3 regions of the Exiguobacterium sp. QJM3NY_9 genome follow, and region 1 is predicted to be linked to each of the others. Evidence: riboswitches for the same ligand, from Rfam matches in the RefSeq annotation. Region 1 holds a riboswitch; each other region holds the start of a gene.

Region 1 (6,143 bases):
GATTGCCTTGAACATTGCGATTGGTGTCTCGCCGCATACGGAAGCCCTGATTGAATTAGCGATAGCAGAACAGATTCCGGTCGTGTCCTTATCAGCCGGAAACCCAGCACCCTATACTAAACGTTTACGGACGGCCGGAATTACGACGATTGCGGTCATCGCGTCAGTCAAACACGCATTAAAGGCAGAAACGGCCGGGGTCGATTTGCTTGTTGCAGAAGGTGTGGAAGCGGCAGGTATCAATTCACCGCTCGAGCTGACGACGCTGACACTGGTTCCGCAAATCGTGGATCATGTCAGACTTCCCGTCATCGCGGCTGGGGGAATTGGAGACGGTCGTGGACTTGCAGCCGCTTGGATGCTTGGTGCGTCCGGGGTGCAGCTTGGAACGCGTCTGATTGCGACGCAAGAAGCAGCCGTTCATGCGAACTACAAGAACCATCTCGTAGGAGCAACGGATCTTGAGACACGAATCATCGGTCGTTCCGTCGGCCGTGTCCGGCGTGTGTTAAATGGACCGTACGTTGCTGCACTACAAGGTGTTTCATCGCTTGATGAGTTTAACGCGAAGACGACAGAAGCGTATCACGTGACGGGTGCGGTCGATGGTGACGAGGTCAACGGGTATGTCAACGCCGGTCTCGTGTCTGGTCTCGTTACAGATATTCCGACCGTATCTGAATTATTCGAGCGGATGCAACAGGAGGCGTATACGCAAATTGAACGGGTGCGGGCGGATTATATGTAATCGAGAAGTGAGGCGGATTGTTCCTGAGAAGACGAACAATCCGTCTTCGGACTGTAGACAACGTGCGATCGGGAGATTAAGCGTCGTTATTCGTTGCTTTCCTCGGGCGAGGCGCAAGCCGTTGCTCCTTGATCCTAACGGACAACGCGCAGGGTCTTGCCTGCCTCTGAACGTGCGTTAAAAAACGCACTTTTCCCCGTAGGAATCAACGAAACACGACGCTTTTTTTAGGTAATACCGCTTTGAAGACGAGGCGAGACGGGGAAGCGCGAACGGATTGCATCCCGATATCTCATGGTTACGCCTCTTAATCGATTATCTACACTCTGAAGACGGGCAATCCGTCTTTTTTTATACAATTTTTTAAAATGGGACATTTGTCCTTTTCAGATAAGGTGAAAATAGTGTCTACTCATAACAGAAGAAACAAAAGGAGGTGCCTTAAAGTGCAGGGAGTTATATTCGCATTAATGAGTGGACTATTCATTGCGTTGCAGGGGATTTTTAATGCCCGTTTAGGAGATGCCATTGGTCCGTGGTTTTCGGTGACGATCGTTCATTTCGTCGGATTGATGGGGTGCTTAGCGATTTATAGTGTGGTTCGTGACCGGAAAATCGGCGGTTTTCGACAGCTTCCGCTCCTCTATGCCAGTGGCGGATTGCTTGGCGTACTCGTCGTCGTGACCGAACTGACGTCGATTCAGTTACTTGGCATGACGTGGGCGATGTGTTTGTTGCTCGTCGCACAAATTTTATGTGCATTCGTGATTGATTTGAACGGCTGGTTTGGTGTCATCAAAAAAAGGAGTAACCGGGGACAGTGGATCGGGATCAGTTTGATGCTTGCCGGAGTTGCGATTTTTTCACTGTCCTAAAGGGAGGATCTATGCAGACGATTGAGACCTATTTAAAACAGTACGACTTAGCGGATATTTTTACGGAGACCAGTAAAGGCTATTTACGCATCGAAACGTTTTCGGAAGGGGACCTGTTATGTGTGACGGGTGAACCGATTGACCGGATGTATTTCATCGTCGAAGGAAAAATTAAAATCTCTGCAGCATCGGCTGAAGGGAAACAACGGATTTTACGCTTCAAAAAGGCGATGACGGTGATTGGTGATGCGGAATATATCAATCAACGGGAAGTCTTGAATACCATCGAGGTGATTACGGACGTCGTGGCACTCAGCATTCCGTATGCGATCTTACGTGAGCACAATACGACGAACACCTTTTTACAATTTTTACTGCGGGTCATTACGACCAAGTGGTACGCCGACTCGAAATCAGCATCATTTCATGTCCTCTATTCGGTCGAAGAACGATTTGCCGGATATTTGTTATCGATTACCTCGGACGTTTCCGACAGTCTGTTTTATCAAGAGATGCGAACGTCGAATCTCCATGACGTCGCCGATTGGCTCGGGACGAGTTACCGTCATTTAAACCGTATCATCTCAACACTTTGTGAAGAAGAAATCTTGGCGAGACGACGCGGGAAAATCATTATTTTAGATGTAGAGCGGATTAAAGAAAAAGCGAACGGAAATAGTTACGAATAAGGAGGGGCTAGTGTGGGACTAGGTATGTTTTGTGCGATTACGGCAGGAATGATGATTAGTTTACAGACGGTATTGAATGCACGGATGAGTCATGCGTTTGGGGCATGGGCGACGACGACCCTCGTCTTTTTTGTCGGGTTCATCGGTTCACTGTTTGCGCTAGTCTTATTTCGGGGTGGCACATTCTCGAACATTCAAACGGTCGAACCGCTTTATTTATTCGGTGGTCTGGTCGGTGTCGGTGTCGTCTTTTGTGTGATGCGCGGGATTCAGCTGCTCGGTCCATCGATTGCGATTTCGGTCGTCTTGATTTCGCAACTGAGTTTTGCATTATGTGTCGACTTGTTCGGTTGGTTCGGTTTACCGGAACTTGAGCTTTCGCTCGGACAAGTCGCTGGATTGCTTGTGATGCTAGCCGGTATTTTTGTGTTGAAACGGTATCAAGTCGTAGAAATCGAATCTTCGGATGATTTGTCGGAAAAGGTATCGTGATGGTTGAATGGGGCGACTGAAGATGTTAAAGCGAAAAGATGGAAAACGTTCGGAGTGGAAGCGGGTCAGCAAGAGAGCGTACGCACAGTCATTAATCGAGACAGAAGAGTTTAAAGGGCATATAACATTATTGCATGCCATTCAAGTATCGCATCCCTTGAGCGTTCATTATGAAAAGGAACATGTCTGTATTTTGGATGATGGTTACATGTGGCTTCAGCAGTTCCCTTCAAATGCACACCATGCTGTCACGACGATGTTCGATGCTGATGGAAATATCGTGCAGTGGTATATCGATATTTGTTTGCAGAGTGGTTTTACTAATGGAAGTCCGTGGTGGGAGGACTTATTTTTAGACATCGTTCTGCTACCGTCTGGTGATATGTACATAATGGATACTGATGAACTGGAAGATGCTCTATCTCAAGGTGTCATTGATAAAAAACAGTATGAGTTAGCATGGGGGGAAGTTGAAACCCTCAAAGCCAAAATTAGTACGGGCGATTTTGAATTGATCAAGTTAGCGCGTCACCATAAGGATACATTAATGAATGTGATGAATAACTAGAGTCGACAGAAATCAAAACCTTTTAGGCTACCTTATCAAAAAGACAATTGAAAACTTTTGACTAAATAAGCATGCAGACAAAGGAACGTGGGGGGGGAAGCTTCTTCCTTTTTCGTTGCTTTCCTCGGGCGAGGCGCAAGGCCGTTGCTCCTTGATCCTCACGGACAACGAGCAGGGTCTTGCCAGCCTCTTGGCAGCGCGTGTTCACGCGCTTTTTCCCGTAGGAGTCAACGAAAAACGAAGCTTTCAGGGTGTACCGCAGAGAAAATCATAGAGTAGTGTTAGAGCGCAATCCGTCTCGAATCGCTTTTAAAGCGAAAAGTAATCGGTCGCGACCCTGCAGCTTTGCTGTAGCGGCACGGAAGATTGCCGCTTTGAAGACGAGGCGAGACAGGGGAGCGCGAACGGATTGCCTCTTGTTATAGCATATTCACTCTTCATAAGAGTGTATCTACAAACGAAAAGCCCGCACGAAGCGGGCTTTTTTTAGTTTAGACAGATACTTCTTCTTTCCAAGCCACATCGATGAATTCATCGCGACCGGATGCTTTCCGGTCTTTTTTGTAGTGCTCGGGATTCTTTTTGTGGAAGTTTTGATGATAGTCTTCTGCCGGATAGAAGGCTTGTGCCGCTTCGATTCGTGTGACAATCGGCTGCTTAAAGCGATTGCTCGCAGCAAGCGCATCACGTGAAGCAATCGCAGCAAGGCGCTGTTCTTCCGTATGATAAAAGATGGCAGGTGCGTATTGTGTCCCACGGTCCTGGAACTGTCCGCCGGCGTCAGTCGGATCCGTTTGCGGCCAGTAAAGTTCGAGTAACCGCTCGTATGAGAATAACGCCGGATCAAATGTAATCTCGACGACCTCCGAATGACCGGTCGTGCCTGTTTTTATTTGTTCGTATGTCGGATTTTCGATTTGTCCTCCTGTATAACCGGAAACAATTCCGTGAATGCCGGGCAGTTCCTCGAATGGTGTCACCATGCACCAGAAACAGCCTCCTGCGAATGTTGCTTTTTCCATCTATATCTCGTCCTTTCCGCTGGCGGTAGTCGCCCTGTAATGATTCGTGCTCTGACAGCGAGAAAACGAAAACGACTCCTTTGCTTGGTTGCAAAAGGAGTCGTCGCTTTTTATCAACCAAAGCTTGCGCTTTGCTGGTCGTAGCACCTTGCCACTGAAGGCAGGTTGCTGGGACGTCATCGATCCAGATCTCTCAGTCCACTCTTGATAAGTGTTATATGAAGTTGATTAAATTCGTTATCATTGATGTGATAATAGCATCTCTAAAACGACAAAGTCAATCCTTAAGATTGTAAAGCATGAAGGACGGTTGCACCTAAGGCTTTTGCGCCGATGAGCAATGCCTGTTCATCGATTTCATATTTCGGGTGATGTTGCGGATAAATCGTACTCCCATCCGTTTTGGCAGAGCCCGTGAAGAAGTAACTTCCCGGGACGCGTTCTAAATAGTAGGCGAAATCATCGGCTGCCATCATCGGTTTAAGTTCTTTGACATGGGCTTCACCTAAAAATGCCGTCGCCTCTTTAACGAGATTTGTTTCTACCGGATGATTCCAAAGGGATGGATAACCCGTCGTAAAGTCGATGGAATAGCTGGCACCGATTCCGGCACACGTCGTCCGGGCAACTAAATCGACCTGCTGGCGTAACTGGTGCCGGAGTGTTTCGTCAAATGTCCGGATTTCACCGACAATCCGTGCCTCACCAGTAACGATGTTCGGAGCCGTTCCGGCATGGAATGAACCGATTGCGATGATGGCAGGTGAAAACGGATCAACGCGCCGACTGACGAGGTGTTGGAGATTACAGACGAGTTGTGCCCCGGCGACGAGTGCATCTTGTGTTTTATGAGGGGCTTGCGCATGACCACCCTGTCCGTGGACGACGATTTCGAATTCATCGATGGCGCACAGCGTATGTCCTGCGTGATAGCCAATTGTTCCGACAGGTAAGTCATTTTCGAGATGCGTACCGAAAATTGCATCGACCCCGTCAAGACAGCCGTCTTCAATCATTTGAATGGCACCACCCGGGAAGACTTCTTCCCCGTGTTGATGAATGAACACGATTGTTCCGTGAAGGTCTTCTTGCAGTGCTGTAAAGGCCGAGGCAAGACCGAGTGCAATCGCCGTATGTCCGTCATGTCCACACGCATGCATGACACCCGGATGAATCGAACGGAAGGCGAGATCCGTTTCCTCCTGCAGTGGCAGGGCATCGAAATCGGCCCGAATGGCGATGGTCTTTCCAGGATGTTTTCCTTTGAGGGTCGCGACGATCCCGCTACCACCGACGTTCCTGCGGTAAGGGAGACCAAGCTCATCATAAAACGAGGCGATGGCGTTTGGTGTCCGCACTTCTTGAAAAGAGAGTTCCGGGTGACGGTGCAGATCACGACGTCTTTCAATGATTTGTTGTTCGAGTTGATCGAGTTGAGTGAAGAGTTGCTGTTGCATCATAATCATCCTTTTCGGTTTTTGAGGTATGACTTTCTATAAAACGGGTACAGATAGGAGTAATGAATGATGAGGAGGAAAACAAGTCATGGGAGAAATTATTGTCAACGCGGTCATCACAGTCAAAGCAGGTTTAGCCGATCAAGTCTTTCCGATTTTAAGTACGGTCTACAAAGCTTCACAAAACGAGCCGGGGTGCTTGCGTTATAGCTTACATCAATCCATCGAAGATGAACATCAGTTCATGCTGTATGAAGTCTATCAAGATGAAGAAGCGTTAGAAGCGCATATC
Region 2 (6,143 bases), 690 kb from region 1:
GGATTTTCAGTTTGGGCAAAGCTCGCCAGCGAATGTGTACCATTCGGGAAAGAGAATAATCGAACATCCGCCCCGACATCCGCCCCCTTCTCAACAAAGTGGAGTGCTTGAGCAAACGGGACAATCGGATCCTTTTTTCCGTGCAGCAACATGATCGGCGGCGAGTCGGAACTTAAATGTGTCGCCGGGGAGACACGCATCATCAACTGTCGCCATTCTTCACGTCCACCCCCATAAAACTTGATATGGGCAATCCAGGTTTGAATGAATTTAAATAACAGAAAATTCGTCGGCGGATACAAGGCGATGACTCCACTGATTAAAGGAAGATGCGCCTCCGCCTGTTCGCCGATAAATTCAGTCGGAGCAAGCGCCGTCGTCAACATTAGGGCTCCACCTGCTGAATCACCCCATAAAAGCATGCGACCGCGCGCGATGCGTAATTCATCCGCTTGTTGATTTAAAAAACATAAGGCATCTCGAACATCTTCCAGGTTGTCCGGAAAGTAGCTGCCATCCTCAAACAAACGATAGTCGATGCTGCAAACGGCAATCCCGAGTTCTAAAAACCGGTCGATGATTGGAGCAAAACTAAACACATCATCACGGTTTCCACGAACGAATGCGCCGCCATGAGCATAAATCGCGACCGGAAACGGCCCTTCTCCCGGCGGATAATAAATATCTAACGTCAAATCCTGCTGATTGACCGTCTTGTACAAAAGATTTCGTGGTGCTAATTGCTTTTTGGTAAGCGGCAAGACCGGCTCCGTCCATCTGAGTAAGGCTCCATAATTATTCCAAATACTCGCACCAGCAGCAGCCGTCGTCAAAATAGCGGCGCCACCCATCAACCATGCTGTTTCACGTTTCACCTCATCACCTCCAAGGCTCATTCCGATTTCACTTCTACTCTTCTCTTACCCGATTTATTTTGAACTAGAACTTCACAACATTCCGACTTGACGCTTTAATTTCCGTCGGATATAGTTAGAAAGTCCAAATCGGAACAATTACGTTTTAATTATCTTGGAGGGTTCACATATGAAAAAAATCATTCCAGCGTTAACCATCGCGACAGTAACTGCCAGTCTGCTCGCCGCATGCGGCTCATCGCCTTCAAATTCAGACGAAGACGGTAAATTGCAAATTTATACGTCGACATTCGCGACTGCAGCAATTGCAAAAGAAATCGGCGGCACAGACGTCCAGGTCGAATTAATCGTTCCCCCTGGCGCCGACCCGCATTCGTATGAGCCGACTCCGAAGCAACTGACGACGATTGCGAAAGGCGATCTATTTTTACTTACCGGCACAACCCTTGAGCCGTACTCTGAAAAGATTAAGGAAAGTTTAGCCGGTAATTCCATTCGTTTTGTCGAGACAAGCAAAAATATCGACTTACTCGAGGCTTCCGCTTCGCTTCATACGCACGAAGAAGACGCACACGATGACCATGATGATCACGAGGCTGAAGAAGAGTCGCACGATCATGGACAATACGATCCGCATGTTTGGCTCGACCCGAACAACGCCAAGAAAATGGCTGACTCGATTACGACCGCGTTAGCAAAGGAAGCACCTGACCGGAAGGAAACGTTTGATAAAAACCTCGCACTCTTTAACAAACAAGCAGATGAACTCGACCAAAATTTACAAAAAGCTGTTGACTCCGGTTCGAAAAAGGAGCTTCTCGTCACGCATGCCGCATACGGGTACTTGGCGGAACGTTACGGTTTCACGCAACTGCCGATTGCCGGTATTTCACCGTCTGACGAACCGTCCCAAAAACAGCTGGCTGCCATCGTCAAGGAAGCAGAGATGCATGACTTAAACTATATCGCCTTCGAAGAGACGGTGTCGCCAAAGGTCGCCCGTGTCATCCAAAAAGAAATCGGTGCCGAATCGATTACGATTCATAACCTCGAGTCCGTCGCAAAAGATCAACAAGATCAATCGTACTTTGATTTGATGAACGAAAATGTGACGACGCTCAAACAAGCACTGCAGTAAGGTACAGTTGACAAGCATTAAAAGATACGTTAGGGTAATAAACGTGTTTTAAACAACGACTAAACAACTAAATGACTTCTTTTTATCGCGAGAAACGGAGGGACTGGCCCAATGATGTTTCGGCAGCGGACGATTGATTCGTACTGTGCCAAATCCAGCAAGCTATGGCTTGAGAGATAAGAAGAGCGTCTTTTTCAGTAAAGACCTCCTTCTTTCTTGCGAAGGGGTCTTTTTTTGTATGCTGAAGAAATGGAGTGATTCACATGAACGAAACGATTACGCCGAACAAATGGGCGTTGTTGCCCTTGTTCGTTTTTCTTGTATTATTCATCGGTGCAGGAATCTTCTATAACGACTTTTACAAATTCCCCATCTTGATTGCAGCTTTAATCGCCTTGATTTTTGCTGCTGCGACATCTAAGGGAGACATCAACCAGACCGTCGAGCGGATTGCCCGCGGTGCCGGAAATCCGGACATCATGATCATGGTCTTCATCTTTTTACTCGCTGGCACATTTTCTGGAACAGCGAATGCAATCGGAGCCATTGATGCGACCGTCAACGCTGCACTCAGTTTCCTACCCCAGTCTCTTTTAATGAGTGGATTGTTCATCATTGCCGCTTTCATCTCGATGGCGATGGGAACTTCGACCGGCACAATCGCTGCCCTTGCACCGATCGCACTCGGGATTCATGACGCGACGGGCGTCAATGTCGCACTCGCCGCTGCTGCCGTCGTCGGTGGAGCAATGTTCGGTGATAACTTATCGTTTATCTCAGATACGACAATCGCCGCTGTCCGGACACAAAAAACGAACATGCGTGATAAATTCAGAACGAACTTTTTAATCGTCTTGCCTGCTGCCGTCATCACTGTCATCTTACTCGCTTTCGTGTCAGGTTCCGGAGATATCGTCGAAGCGAAAGCATTTGAATTTTATAAGCTGATTCCGTATCTTTCCGTCATCGTGCTCGCCCTCTTTGGTGTCAACGTCATTCTCGTCTTACTCGGCGGGACGTTATTGACAGGCATCATCGGAATGATCGACGGTAGTTTCGGAGTAAGTGGGTTTGTCCTCGCGATGTCTGACGGATTGATGGGGATGGCAGAAATCTCAATCTTGACGTTGCTGATGGGTGGACTCGTCAGCCTGATCACCTATAACGGTGGAATTGCTTATCTCAAAGAAACGCTGACACGAAAGATTTCGAAACGCCGGGGAGCTGAGTTCAGTATGGCTGCCCTCGTCAGTGCAACGAATCTCGCAACAGCAAATAATACGATTTCGATTCTTGTCGCCGGTCCGCTCGCTGCTGAAATCGCGGATACGTATGACATCGACCGGAAGAAGTCAGCCAGTATCCTCGACCTCTTTTCCTGTGGTGTTCAAGGAATCATCCCGTACGGAGCGCAACTTTTGATTGCCGCTGAATTGACGAAAACGGCGTCACCCGAACTGATTCCTTATTTGTTCTATCCATTTTTACTGTTCGTTTGTGGATCACTGGCAATCTTCTTCGGCTTCCCACGCCGGAAGAGCGATGCCGCACAAAAAAACAACATGTCGTAAAACAAACAACCCCCGTCGCTTCGTCTGCGACGGGGGTTCACTTTATTTCTGTTTTTCTTGACGATTCAAAATGAAATAGGCAATCGCCGGAAGCGGAAATTGAACGAGTCCTGCTCCACCCCATACCCACGGATTGCGTCCTGTCTTGCGGGCACCAAGGAAGAGGAACGTGGCTTGAGCACCTAATAGTGCTGCGATGCTTGTCCAGACTCCTTTTGGTACTTTTTTAATCGATTTCACCATGATATTACACCTCTCTTCGTTTATGCATCAGTAGACTTTCTTCTCTTTCCCATTCTATATTCCCTGCTTATGAGCATCAAAACAGATGTTCCGCTAAGTTCATGCTAAACTGAACAGGCAAATCCATATTCTAGTTTCATTGAAGGAGGAGTATATACATGCAATACGCAAAACTTTCAAATGGTATCACGATTCCACAGATCGGGTTCGGTGTCTGGCAAGTCGATGAAGAGACGGAAGCACCGGCTGCCGTCGCAGAAGCACTTCGCGTCGGTTACCGTCATATCGATACGGCTGCCGTCTACAAAAACGAACGTGGTGTCGCAAAAGGAATCAAAGAAAGCGGCGTGAAACGTGAAGAACTCTTCTTGACGTCTAAAGTTTGGAACGATGACATTCGTGCCGGACGGACGAAAGAGGCTTTCGCTGAGTCACTTGAGCGACTAGAAACCGATTATCTCGATCTTTATCTCATTCACTGGCCGGTTGAAGGTTATGTCGAAGCATGGAAAGCCATGGTCGAGCTGTACGAAGCGGGTAAAATTAAAGCAATTGGTGTTTCGAACTTCAAAGAACATCATCTCGATACGCTTGCTGAAGAAGGACTCATGACGCCGATGATTAACCAAGTCGAGCTTCACCCACAACTTCCACAGCATGAATTGCATGAATACTTGCAGGATCACAGCATTCAAGTCGAAGCATGGAGCCCACTCATGCAAGGTAAGTTCCTTGAAATCAATGATTTCAAAGAGATTGCTGAAAAACATGGTAAGAGCCCATCACAAGTCGTTCTACGTTGGCACCTCGATAACGGAATCGTTGCGCTTCCGAAATCAGTCACACCAGAACGGATTGCTGAAAACTTCGATGTGTTTGATTTCCAACTCGATGCAGACGACCTCGAACAAATCGATCGTCTCGCGACAGAAGTCCGCCTCGGACCGGACCCTGACGAAATTGACTTTTAATCCACTGACCGATACACGAAAGACTGCTGACGGGACCTATCCCGTAGCAGTCTTTTTTAAGCGTAATAAATAAGAATCGTCTCTTCTGTCGTTTCAGCCTTGCTGAAGTATGCGCGTAAATCAGCAAACTGTTCCCACACGTCGTCGAATTCTCCATGTTGCCCCGCTTCATCATAAATCGTCTCTAGTGACCGACGATCAAAATTTCGCATGACTTCTGCTGAGATGATGATTAACGGAAGAGGGAGAATCCCGACAATTGCTGCTTGTGTTTCGTTGACAATCAACTCTTCACCGACAATCGCTCGACCTAAGTTGTAATGGGTCTCTTGATCGATATAGATATCGATTTGATTCATCAAGTGATAGAGGGCTGCCGTGTCTTCCAGAGCAAATAGCTGTTCATAATCCGGCTGCGTCTCATGGATAAAAAGAATCCAGTCCATGATGATATGCGGGTCGTCACCAAACGAATCCCAAACGGCATCCGCGACACGAACGTAATGTACGTTTTCCATCCTCCCTCTCCTCTCTTCGTTTCTTTAATAGCTATTCCCATTTTTTCGATGCTTTAGTAATTTTTTTAGAATCTGCGTACTAAAAAGCAACGAAAAAAACGCTCTCACCTTCTGATAGCACGTTGTCTACATGCAAAAAGAACCAGCAAAATGCCGGTTCTTTTTGATTAAATCGCTTTTTCTTTTGATTCGTCCGTTTCCCAAGCCTCAAGAGATTCTTTACCTGGTAAGTTCGGAATCGAATTCGCATAAAAGCGCGGATCTTTTCCGGCTTTTCGTTGTTCGAGGTAATCATCAAGTGCGAGTTTCGCGATTTTAGATAAGCGGAAAATCGCATACAAGTTGACGACTGCCATCAAGCCCATGAAAATATCAGCAAGCGCCCAGACAAGACCTGCCGTCTGTACGACTGAACCGAAGACAATCATCCCGAGTACGATGACACGGTAAGCCATCATCAGTGTTTTATTGTCATTAATGAAGCTGATGTTCGATTCACCGTAATAATAGTTTCCGATGATTGAACTAAATGCGAACAAGAAGATCGCAAGTGCCATGAACGTCGTCGCAAACACTCCGACCTGAGTCGAGAGTGCATTTTGCGCGAGTTCGATCCCGGCAACTGCTTTTCCGTTCGCGTCTTTCGTCGCGACATCACTGACGAGGATGATCATCGCTGTTGACGAACAAATGAGTAACGTATCAACAAATACACCGAATGATTGAATCAAACCTTGCTTGACGGGGTGTGACACTTCAGCCGTCGCAGCAGCATTCGGAGCAGAACCCATACCGGCTTCATTCGAGAACAGACCACGACGAATTCC
Region 3 (6,143 bases), 540 kb from region 1:
TCGATCCGACGACGCCCGGCTTACGTTCAATCACCTCATGTTGGACTACCCCCGGAATGAGTCGTTGCAGTCGATCGTGATCAAACAGATGCCACGCCTGTTCGATTGGAATCGCAAGTACTTTTTCTTCACGCCACGTCACCATGACACCACCTCCTTTTAGTTTAAAAATACCCTGATGTCCGTCGTTCTAACGCTCGACTACGGCACAATCAGGGTATTTTTCTTACTTCAAGTGGTTTTCGATGTTCACTTCACGGTTTGACGTTCTAACGCATGACCGAGGAATTTGGCGAGTTCCAGCATCCCAAACTTCCCAGCTGCCGCTTCAGCGTCCGAATTGTAATTCGTATTCGTGTTGACGTCATACGTATAAATCGTCCCGTCCGCATCCTTGATGAACTCAATCCCGGCGACCGCAATTTTATTTTCCTGCAAGAACGCTTCATACTGAGCGATGATCGGGTCATCGAACCCATCGACAACTTGGAATTTCATCGGTGTCTCTGCCGCCTCTTCCCCAACCGGGCAGAACAAATCATCGATGACACAAGCATCCGCGGGGCAGAGCTCGAATCCTTCCGACGTATCGACACGGACCGCATAGACGAACTTACCACCAACGAATTCACAACGCGTAATATACGGTTCAGGTGCTTGAATGTACTCTTGAATCAACGTGATGCCGTCGACCGGCTCATCGAATGTCGGTCCGTCAAGATACGTCTCGAGTGCTTCAATCGAGTGGAACAATTGAACGCCGAGTCCTTTACCGGCACGATTGTGTTTCGTGATGAACGACGATACTCCGATGTTTTGAGCGGCTTGGACGATTTGATCACGTCCGACGGCTGCCGTCGTTTTCGGAACACGGATACCTGCTTTGCGTAAGGCGGTGTATTGGTTGATCTTACTGACCTCGAGTCGTAACGCACGGGTTCCGTTGAAAACGGTCCGATCATGTTCTTCGAGCCAAGCGAGGACCCCTTCCGTCAATTCTGGTGCATACCGGTGTCCGCGTGTATGGGACGAGGCACTCATCCGGCTGTAAAAAACGCCTTCCGGTGGTGTTTCGTCGAGCGGGACGACCCCTTCGTTGAGGTGCCACTGTTCATACGGTAAGTTGAGTTCCTCGAGTCGCTTGATTAAATGATCCGTCCATTCCTGATTTTCGTGTAAGATATGAATTTTCGTCATTTTAGTTGACCTACCTTTCGTTTCGCTTCGACACGTGGCATGACCTCGCGGGCAAAGCGTTCCATTTCTTCGAGTTGCGGAGAAAATTGGAGCAAGAGCAACGTCACCCCGACCGCTTCAAATTCAAGAATCCGTTCTGCGATTTGATCCGGCGTCCCAATCAGGTTCGGACGCAGTCCACGGTTTGAGACCGAATAGTCATTTCGTTTGACCTGTTGTTCGAGTTGCGATTTACTGACGAAGTCGTCATATCCGGCATATCCGGCACCGTCTTCCTTGACGTTCGTAATCCGGCGCCATTCTTCGAGCGCCGCTTCTTCCGTCTCGCGACAGATGATATAGGCTGCCAGTCCGAAACTCGCAAGCGGCTGCTTCCCGGTCGCCGCGCGGCGGATTTTCATATCCGTAATTTTCGTCGCGACTTCATCAACCGTTCCCCCATGCATGACATAGGCATCACAGTGATTGACGATCGTCTGTTTCCCCGTCTCACTCTCACCACCAGCGTAGAGCTTGATTCCGGGACGCTGAACGGGTTTCGGGTGAAGCTCTGCCCGTTCCAGCTGATAGTAGTCTCCGTCAAAACTGTAGGGTGATGCGTCCGCCCATAATCCTTTCATGACCGTCACGAATTCTTCCGTCCGGGCATATCGTTCGTCATGGGCTGTAAATATCCCATTGTATTGACGGGCTTCTTCCTCCCACCAGGCCGAAACGACGTTGAGCGTAAAACGTCCGTTACTCAACTGATCGAGGTTCGCCGCCATTTTCGCTGTCGTCGCCGGATTATGAAAACCGGGCCGGACGGCTGTCATGATTTCCAAACGTTCCGTTGTCGCCGCAATCGCCGCTGCCGTCGTCCACGCCTCAAGACTCGGTTCGGCTATTCCTTTAATGTCGTTTAAATTCAATTCTGCAATCAATGTCGTAGAAAAGCCAATCCGTTCTGCCGTCTGTGCGACTTGTTTCGCATAATCGAATGTCGCCGGCATTTGTTCATCCTCGACGTTTCGTAACCAACCTCCGAAGATTGGTAACCAAAATCCGTATTCCATCCCCTGTGCCCCCTTTTTGCATAAAAAATCGCTCTTTTCGTTTAGAAAAGAGCGACGAATGTCTACTGTCGGCTCTTATCTTCAAAGGAATAAATTCCTCTTGGAAGTAGCACCTTCCGCTCATGCGGGGTTGCTGAAGTGTCGTCGGGCCAGTCCCTCGACTTCTCGTGATAAGAATAATTGAAATTAGCGTACATCTTTTAGCAGAGTAAAGCAACCTTTAAACCTTCTTTTCCTATCGGAATTAAAAAACATTTGGAAAATCACTCTGTTTCTTGATACTTCTTTGTCTAGAAGCTAAAAACAGGGATTGCGCATCGGTTTAAGATGGCAATCCCTGCTTTGTATGGTGCTGTTCAAAATCAATTCATTCTGGTGATACGAACGGTGAGTCATTGTGATTTGCATCCATCATGGCTGTCCGGTGACCAGTCGTCGAAACTTCTTCCCCACGCACGCGATCGTAGAACTTCGCGATTGTGACGCTGAAGTACGGGCCAATCCAGAGGAAACCAATTCCGAGCGTAATGATTCCGAGCAAGAACCAACCGATGAACGAAAGGACGAGGAAAAACGCCTCTTTTTTGTGTCCATCCATCATTTGGCGTGAACGCGTAATGGCATCAAGGATGCCAATCGATGGTTCGTCCCGAATGATGTAATACGTCAACATGTAAGAGAATGACTTAATGATTCCTGGAATGATGAAAAGTAAGAACCATAGCCCTAAGAAAAAGGTTTGGACGATTGACACTCCAATGGCTTTCAAGAACATTTTGTACGGCTCAAACAAATCTGCGACTTTCGTCTGCTCGTCTCGGGCAACGGATAGGGCGAGCCATGACCATCCCATTGCAACCGGTAAGGTCAACACCGTCAAGAGCATACCAATCAGGTCGATAAATTGGAAATCCTCTTCGGGTGAGGACGCAAATCCGTTCGGAACGCCTTGAATGATTAAGAACAACAACATCATTAATGCCATGAAGCCCCATCGTCCCTGCAACGACTCGCGCGCTGCTAATTTTAATTGTTTTGACATCGAAAGATCCTCCTCAAAAATAAGTGCTACCTTTCTTTACGGTTTATTTTTGAGGAGGTTTCACTTTTTAACGCTCGTCTTTTAGTAAACGTTGGACCATTGCTTTTTCAAGTTGTTGCTGGCACGCCGTATACAAAGAGCGTCGTCCATCGAGTCGTTCAATCGCAAACGGAATATCGTGCTTTTTTGCTTGCACGAGAACATGTGCCGCTGCTGCGTGGGAGACGCGACTTTTGATGACGACGATCGCATCTGTCTTTTTCGCGAGACAGGCAATTTTTTTCGCAGCTTGGGCGTCACCGCCAAGATGGATTAATTCAATCCCTGTCTCCGCAAAGAAGTCGCGGTAGACGGCGCGCTGTTGCTCATTACCGACGATGACGAGACGCATGCCGTCGTAGGAAGCAAAATCGAGTGCCGTTTTATCGACGAATTCGATTGGTTGACCTGGTAATGTCGTCGTATCGAGACGTTCGAGTTGCTGGACTTTCTTTTCCCGGAGGCGCCGCTCTTTTTTGACTTTCTTCGCCTTCGGTTTCCGTTGCATCATCTTGTCGTAGCGTCCTGTTTTCGTCTGTTTGTTTGCAGGTGACGCAGTGACGGACTCGGGCGAACCACTCGATACGTCGCGTGCCGGTAATTCCGTCATGGTCGGTACTTCGTAATGAAATGCGTGTTTCCAGACAATCGTTAATGTCTCCGGATGACCTTTCCACATGACGAGGTCGACGAGTTGACCTGCTTTCAGTTGGAAGAACCGCATGTCTTCGAGTGGTGTCGTGTAATAGAACGGTTTTCCCGTCTCATCTTGCAGTGGACCGTCAATCGTCGCTTCGATGATGCCATGGTTCTTGACGATACACTTTTCAAAAACGATTCGCTCTGCAAGTGGTTTTACTTGATCCGTCGCGACGACGGCTAAGATTTCAAGCGACGTCCGGCGCTCATCTTGATGTAGGACTTGGACACGGACTTCCATCCCATGCTCCAGGTTCCAGTCACGGATTTCTGTTTCTGAGACATGACTGTTTGGCCATTCCCGTAACGAGCCACCCTTTAATTGCCGTTCAAACGTATAGGAATACCGTTGTTCGACAGTCCGTTCAACTTCTTCCTTCCGTTCCTGGATCATTTTGATCGGGAGGCTAGATGGTGTTTCCTGACGTTCTACTAGTTTCGTCGTTGTTTGACGTGGCGCGTAGTACTGCGACAGCTGGACCCATTCATCGATTCCGTTGATTTCTTCAAGTAACAAACCCCAGTCGTCTGCTGTCTCGACGATGTTCAGTTTGCTTGTAACTAACTCCTTCGCTCGTTCGATTACGTGATGCATCATGTTAAAAACCCCTTTGCTATTTTTTCCAACTATAGCAAGGTCATGATGCTTCACCCGCGCAAAAAAACAACCTGGTATTTTTTTGTTATGGGTTACGATTTAACTTCGACTGCGGAGTCGCCACTTCGGTATTTTTCGACGACTACAATCAAGACGGTAATGATGACGAGTAAGAACCAAGACGATAATTTGCCAAAATCGACAAGTGCCCACCCCTCTTGCTGATGCGGATAGACCCAGCCCTTAAAAAAGGTGACGATGTTTTCCGCCAGCCAAATGAACCAGGCAATTAGTAAAAATGATAAGACAAGCGGGAGACGGTAAATCGTATCCTCTAGTCGGAAGTAGACCCACGATTTAAAGAAGACGACGATGACGAGTCCCATCAAGAACCACCGTAAATCGAGCATCCAGTGGTGCGTAAAAAAGTTTAAGTAAATCAAACTCCCGACAGCAAGTGCGAGGGTCGGACGTGGAAAGGACGTAAACCGAAGATCAAGTCGCCGAAATGCCTGACAGATGTAACTCGCGACACTGGCATACATGAAGCCCGCATAGAGCGGAACACCCAGCACCTTCGAAAATGCGTCTTCCGGATAACTCCATGAACCGACGTGGACTTTAAACAGCTCAAGTCCTAATCCGATGACGTGAAAAATAAGAATCAGCTTGAACTCTTCTTTCGTTTCATAACGGGTCACGAGTAAGGCGACTTGGACGAACAGACACCACAGTAACAGGATGTCATAACGGGCAATCGGTTCACTCGGCAAATAACGTGATAAGGCGAGTGCAGCAAAGATGGCTACTGGAAAGATACAACAGAGCGCTTCAAGATATGTAAAACGGATGAGATGGCGAATCAATCGCATCGACGTCCCTCCTCTTCTTTCTTTAAGTATACGAGACGTTCGCCGTACCTCCCTCCTTCTCAAGTTGGACATTCGACAATTTGTTGCTTCTGCTTTAGTCCACGAACGTGATACAGTTAACGAATACGTATCTTATTGAATCGAGGTGACACGCAACGATGTTCAAACGTTTCCATACGTCCTGGTTGCTGCGCGCAACGTTGAAGTGGTTCTTATTTTTAAGCGGTCTCTTTTTACTCGCCGTCGGTTCCTCCATCATGATCACCGCTAACCTCGGTGTCTCGACTTGGGATGTCCTGCATCTCGGTCTTCAAAACAAAACACCTTTGTCAGTCGGGACGGTCATTCTTCTCGTCGGTCTGCTGCTCGTCCTCGTCAAATACTTACTCGACCGGATTCGACCGCAAGTCGGGACACTCGTCAATGCAATTTTCGTCGGTGTCTTCATGAACCTCGTACTTGGTTCTCATTTGCTTCCGTCGTTTTCAGCTGTCTGGCTAAACGCTGTATGGCTCATCTTCGGTATTTTCATCATCGGCATAGGGGCAGGGCTATACGTCGCCGTCGGATACGGCGCCGGTCCACGTGACGGATTGACCTTGACGTTAGCGGATCGTTTCGGAACCTCAATCCGGATGATG

What was found. Region 1 has a riboswitch for S-adenosylmethionine ahead of msrA (peptide-methionine (S)-S-oxide reductase MsrA). Riboswitches for the same ligand answer to the same signal wherever they lie in the genome.
Region 2: another riboswitch for S-adenosylmethionine. It lies ahead of AC0VYQ_RS14370 (Na+/H+ antiporter NhaC family protein); the one in region 1 lies ahead of msrA (peptide-methionine (S)-S-oxide reductase MsrA).
Region 3: another riboswitch for S-adenosylmethionine. It lies ahead of AC0VYQ_RS15060 (LLM class flavin-dependent oxidoreductase); the one in region 1 lies ahead of msrA (peptide-methionine (S)-S-oxide reductase MsrA).

Annotation. Positions count from the first base shown of each region.
Region 1 is NZ_CM149679.1:443,818-449,960, forward strand. Features, by position in the region: gene AC0VYQ_RS02240 (NAD(P)H-dependent flavin oxidoreductase) at 1-748, shown strand, start outside; gene AC0VYQ_RS02245 (DMT family transporter) at 1,195-1,623, shown strand; gene AC0VYQ_RS02250 (Crp/Fnr family transcriptional regulator) at 1,635-2,312, shown strand; gene AC0VYQ_RS02255 (DMT family transporter) at 2,325-2,804, shown strand; gene AC0VYQ_RS02260 (ribonuclease FAU-1 family protein) at 2,827-3,372, shown strand; gene msrA (peptide-methionine (S)-S-oxide reductase MsrA) at 3,864-4,394, opposite strand; SAM riboswitch class I at 4,502-4,608, opposite strand; gene AC0VYQ_RS02270 (M20 metallopeptidase family protein) at 4,679-5,851, opposite strand; gene AC0VYQ_RS02275 (putative quinol monooxygenase) at 5,940-6,143, shown strand, end outside.
Region 2 is NZ_CM149679.1:2,809,434-2,815,576, forward strand. Features, by position in the region: gene AC0VYQ_RS14360 (alpha/beta hydrolase fold domain-containing protein) at 1-875, opposite strand, end outside; gene AC0VYQ_RS14365 (metal ABC transporter solute-binding protein, Zn/Mn family) at 1,045-2,013, shown strand; SAM riboswitch class I at 2,093-2,196, shown strand; gene AC0VYQ_RS14370 (Na+/H+ antiporter NhaC family protein) at 2,277-3,584, shown strand; gene AC0VYQ_RS14375 (hypothetical protein) at 3,627-3,827, opposite strand; gene AC0VYQ_RS14380 (aldo/keto reductase) at 3,986-4,798, shown strand; gene AC0VYQ_RS14385 (hypothetical protein) at 4,855-5,316, opposite strand; gene AC0VYQ_RS14390 (alanine/glycine:cation symporter family protein) at 5,484-6,143, opposite strand, start outside.
Region 3 is NZ_CM149679.1:2,955,659-2,961,801, forward strand. Features, by position in the region: gene AC0VYQ_RS15050 (SRPBCC family protein) at 1-145, opposite strand, end outside; gene AC0VYQ_RS15055 (ATP-grasp domain-containing protein) at 250-1,197, opposite strand; gene AC0VYQ_RS15060 (LLM class flavin-dependent oxidoreductase) at 1,194-2,252, opposite strand; SAM riboswitch class I at 2,325-2,429, opposite strand; gene AC0VYQ_RS15065 (DUF975 family protein) at 2,620-3,294, opposite strand; gene AC0VYQ_RS15070 (DUF2325 domain-containing protein) at 3,362-4,630, opposite strand; gene AC0VYQ_RS15075 (DUF817 domain-containing protein) at 4,723-5,502, opposite strand; gene AC0VYQ_RS15080 (YczE/YyaS/YitT family protein) at 5,661-6,143, shown strand, end outside.